DNA from 2 places in the Martelella endophytica genome. Region 1 is predicted to be linked to the other one. Evidence: riboswitches for the same ligand, from Rfam matches in the RefSeq annotation. Region 1 holds a riboswitch; the other holds the start of a gene.
What was found. Region 1 has a riboswitch for cobalamin ahead of metE (5-methyltetrahydropteroyltriglutamate--homocysteine S-methyltransferase). Riboswitches for the same ligand answer to the same signal wherever they lie in the genome.
Positions count from the first base shown of each region.

Region 2: linked by a shared signal. The riboswitch ahead of TM49_RS02395 (TonB-dependent receptor plug domain-containing protein) and the one ahead of metE (5-methyltetrahydropteroyltriglutamate--homocysteine S-methyltransferase) in region 1 are both predicted to bind cobalamin.

Region 1 covers NZ_CP010803.1:1,458,817-1,461,210, forward strand. Annotated here, with positions in the region: gene metE (5-methyltetrahydropteroyltriglutamate--homocysteine S-methyltransferase) at 1-1,162, opposite strand, end outside; cobalamin riboswitch at 1,333-1,544, opposite strand; gene TM49_RS06670 (hypothetical protein) at 1,774-2,394, opposite strand, start outside.
Region 2 covers NZ_CP010803.1:522,745-525,138, reverse strand. Annotated here, with positions in the region: gene pncB (nicotinate phosphoribosyltransferase) at 1-11, shown strand, start outside; gene TM49_RS02400 (DUF421 domain-containing protein) at 168-632, shown strand; cobalamin riboswitch at 822-1,018, shown strand; gene TM49_RS02395 (TonB-dependent receptor plug domain-containing protein) at 1,176-2,394, shown strand, end outside.

The DNA.
Region 1 (2,394 bases):
TGGCGGCGAAGGCTTCGCCATCGGGCGAGCCCGACAGGGCCGAAAGCTCGCCGAGCTTCTGGGTGGCGAAGGAAAGCCAGCTCTTCAGCTCCTCGTCGAGCCCGGTCTCGAGCTCGACATCGATCGGCACATGCAGCAGCGAGCAGGACGGCGCGATCTGGATCTTGTCGGCGCCGCGGGCAGCGATGACCGGCGCAAGTCTTCCGGCAATTCGCGTCAGGTCGGCACGCCAGATGTTGCGGCCGTCGAGAACGCCGAGCGAGAGCACCAGCGCCGCCGGGGCCGCGGACAGAATGGCGTCCAGTGCTTCGGGGGCGCGCACCAGATCGGCGTGGAAGCCCGCGACGGGAAGCGCAAGCGCGGTGTCGAGGTTATCGCCGAGACCGCCAAAATAGGTGGCAAGCATCAGCTTCGGGGCGACAGGTGCCAGAACCTCGTAGGCTTCTGCGAAAGCCTGCCGTTCACTGCCGGACAGATCGAGCACCAGCGCCGGCTCGTCGATCTGCACCCATTCGGCGCCGGCCTGCTTCAGTTTCGAAAGCAGCTCGGCATAGACCGGCAGCAGGCGGGGGAGCAGCGACAGCGGTTCGAAATCGCCGCCGCGCGCCTTGGCGAGCTTCAGGAAGGTGACCGGACCGAGGATGACGGGACGGGTCTCGATGCCCAGCGCCTTTGCTTCCAGATAGTGGTCGAGCGGTTTGGTGCCGGTCAGCGTGAAGGTCTGGTCTGCGCCAACCTCAGGGACGATGTAGTGGTAATTGGTGTCGAACCACTTGGTCATCTCCAGCGCGCGGACATCGCCGCCATGATGCTGGTGGCCCGGATGGCCGCAGTCTGCGGTCTGGCTGCCGCGGGCCATGGCGAAATAGGTCGCAAGCGAGACGTCGCCGTCCGTCCAGCCATATTCGGCCGGAATGGCGCCGACCATCACGGCCGTATCGAGAACATGGTCGTACAGCGAAAAGTCGTTGGAGGGGATGATGTCGATCCCCTTTTCCTTCTGCAAAAGCCAGTTCTTGCGACGCAGATGCTCGGCGGTGTCGTTGAGTTCCGCGGCGCCGGACTTTCCGGCCCAATGCGATTCGAGCGCGAATTTCAGTTCGCGCCTGGCGCCGATGCGCGGAAAGCCGAGGCTCGCGACGGCAGGTCTTGCGTTTGACATATCATACCCCATTGGCGGCCGGTGACCGCCTCTTTGCGTTTCATGGGGGCATGGGTTGGCGGAAGGCGCGCTTGAAACCCGCGCGGACGAAGTCCGAACGGCTGGCGCCGACCCACCGGGACACCCCGCCCGTGGTCTATGGTCCCGAGGTGGCTTGCGGCCGGCCTTCGAGGACACGCTTTGCTCGGGCAGGTCTCCTGGCTTGCGGGTCAAAGCCCCTTTTCCGTCTTCCCGGTTTTCACCAGTGACGTCGTGGAAAAGGCGCTCACCGCCGACAGTTGCGGGGGCAGCTCCGGACTTGCCGCAAAAAGACGGTGCACCGGATTCCCTCTTAGCGCTGACACGGCAAGCCGGGCAGCGACCCAGAGCTTGGTCACTGTCGCGCAGGCTGGTGAAACTGTCAATATGATATAAAGATATATTTATATGCTTAATCGATTATGTCGTCAGGCGGGCGCACATACTGGTGCCAGTCGCCGGTCCGTGGTCTCAGCATTCTCGGAAGTGTCATCGAAATGGCGTGCACACCTTCGGCGTCTGCAACGACAAGCGAGACACGCATCAGCGCGCCTCGCAGCGGCAAACGGACAGCAGCTCAGAAAAAGGTAAGGTCAGAAACGCAGGCGGGCGCTGACGCCGAAGCGCGCATCATCCTGCGCCATCAACGTCCCGACACCGGTCATGCCTGTGGCATTGGTGGCGAAGGCATCGAAGCTGAGCGGCGTGCCCTCGGGCGAATAGCGCGCGCCCGCCGCCCAGACAGCATCGCTGTCATCCAGCACATAGGTATATTCGCCGATCAGCTCGAGATCGCGAGCGGCCCGAGCGTTGACGCCGAAGCCGATGCCCTTGACCCGTTCGTCATGATAGAAGGCCATGCGTGGATCGAGCGTGAGGGTCAGCGGCTCGCTGAGCGAATAGCTGATCGGAAGTGACGCATAGAGCACGCCAGTGGTCGGCTTTTCGAAATCGCGCCCGGCAAGCACCTGGCCCGAAACCGAAACGATGTCACCATAATTCTGGTCGAGAAGACGCAGCTTTCCGCCGAACATATAGGCCCATTCGCCGTCCCACGGATCCGGCGCATTACCAGCCGAACCGCCGGTCCCATATTTGGAGAAGATCGCGTCGAACTGGATATCCTGGTCGGGCGCATAGGAGAACCGCGCCCGTTCCGTGCCGCCGGTCATCGCGCTGCCCTCGACCACGAAGGTCTTCGGCGAATAGGTCGC
Region 2 (2,394 bases), 940 kb from region 1:
TGGTGGTCTAGATCATCGGGCGATTAGTTAGCATCGCCCGATGCTCTAGTTTCCTTGTCTGCCGCATCGGGTCGTCGAAAAACCGGATTCCACTTTCTCGCCCGATGCTCTGGCGCAATGGTACCATTCGCGACCTGATGCGTTCTCCCTGAAAGAGGGAGGAAATCATGTTGTTCGAGAGTTGGTCCGGTGTGGCCCGCGTCCTCGTCATCGGCCCGCTTGCCTATGTCGCGCTGGTCCTGATGCTGCGGGTCAGCGGGCAGCGCACGCTTTCCAAGCTGAATGCCTTCGATCTGGTGGTCACCGTTGCGCTTGGCTCGGTGCTGGCGACGGTGATGCTGAGCCGCTCGGTGCCGCTTGCCGAAGGTGCTGCGGCGCTTGCGCTGCTCATCCTGCTGCAGTTCTTCATCACCTTTTTCTCGGTGCGCTGGCCGGCCTTCGACAGGCTGGTGAAAAGCGAGCCGGCGCTGGTGTTTCGCGATGGCCGGTTTCTCGTTGATGCCATGCGCCGGCAGCGGCTGACGGAAGACGAGGTGAGGTCTGCCATCCGGGCGGCAGGTGAAAACGAGGTCGACGCGATTGCTGCCGTCATCCTCGAGACGGATGGGTCGTTGAGCGTGGTGACGCGCTAAAGCGTTTCCGCGTTTCATGGAAACGTGGAAACGCTTCATTTCTTTGTTTTTTCGCAATTCCGGACGGTGACCGGTATCCACTTCACCTGGAATTGCTTTAGCCCGGTCGCCTGTGACCAAAAAGCAATAGTCCGGACGCTTCGTTCTGCCTCTCGCCCTGCCGCGTTGACATCCGCGCCCTGCCGCCGGTAACTGGAACCTGGATCAGGTTCCGCCCTTGCGGCGGATGAAAAGGGAATACGGTGCGCCTTCAGGCAATTCCGTGGCTGCCCCCGCAACTGTAACCGCAGAGCCGTTTCCATGATGTCACTGGGCCTATGTCCGGGAAGACGGAAACACGGCGATGACGCGGAAGCCAGGAGACCTGCCGGATCCGGTCACCCTTGCCGGAACACGGGGTTCTTGTTCGGGCGCGGTCAGCCGTCGCGGTGACATTTCGAAACGATGTTGCCGTGGTGGAATGCGACCGATGGGGAGACCTCTTCAGACACATTCCGTCCCGCGGTGTTGCGGCCGGCATTGCCGGCCCATGGGGACATATTGATGAAGAAATACGCTTTCGCAGCCTCTGCTGCGACTATCGCGCTTGCCGTCAGCGGTCAGGCTTTCGCACAGGAATCCGACGCGTTTTCCACGGCGCTTGCCGATGGTGCCGTAACCGAGCTTGCGCCGGTGACCGTGACGACGCCGCTGCGCCGCCCGACGACCGTGCTGCAGTCGACCTCGACGGTGACCGTGATCACCGAGGACGATATCGAGAAATCCGCCGCCCCCGACCTGCCGTCACTGCTGAAGCGCTATCCGGGCGTCAATATCACCACCAATGGCGGCCAAGGCGCCACATCCTCGATCGTCCTGCGCGGCGCTTCCGCCTCGCAGACGCTGGTGCTGATCGACGGCATGCGGGTTGCCTCCGCCACGTCCGGCACGGCCTATATTTCCAACATTCCGCTGTCCTCCATCGCCCGCGTCGAGATCGTCGAGGGCGCCCATTCGGCCGAATGGGGAGCGGATGCGATCGGCGGTGTCGTCAACATCATCACCAAGGACGGCTCGACCTGCGAGAACGGCGCCTCCGTCTGCACCACGGTCGAGACCGGCGTCACCTATCCCTGGGGCGGCTACGGTACGGTTTCGACCCGTGGCGTCAGCAATTCCGGGGTCAATTTCAACATCGGCCTGTCGCTGCTGGGAACCGAGGGCTACGATTTCACCACTGCCGACAATTCCGTGCATGAAGATGGCCGCGACGGTTTCCTGCAGGGCGCCTTCAACTTCGCGCTGTCCAAGGATTTCCTCTGGGGCCGGCTTTATACCAGCGGCCTTTACGTGCGCTCGAACCCGCATTTCGACAGCGCGCCCTATGCCGACTGGATGACCGGCGAGACCGTCTATGGGGCCAATGAGGCCGATCAGACCAATGCTGCCTTCAAGGTCGGCGCCGAAGTCGATCACTCCGACACCTGGTCGTCCGTGTTCGAACTCTACTCCGCCTTCGACTACCAGAAGAACTTCCGCGACGGCCATCCCGAAGCCGATACTCACTACGACACCAACCGCTACGGTCTTTCGGCCTCGACCACGAAGGAAATCCAGGCGGGTGCCGCGTTGAACACCTTTACGCTCGGCGCCGAAGCCTATCGCGAGACGGTGGATTCATCCGTCGAATACACGGAGACTGCCCGCGACGTCGCGGCCGTCTACGGCCAGTACGGGCTGGAGCTCGATGCGCTGACCTTCAATGCGGGCCTGCGCTACGATT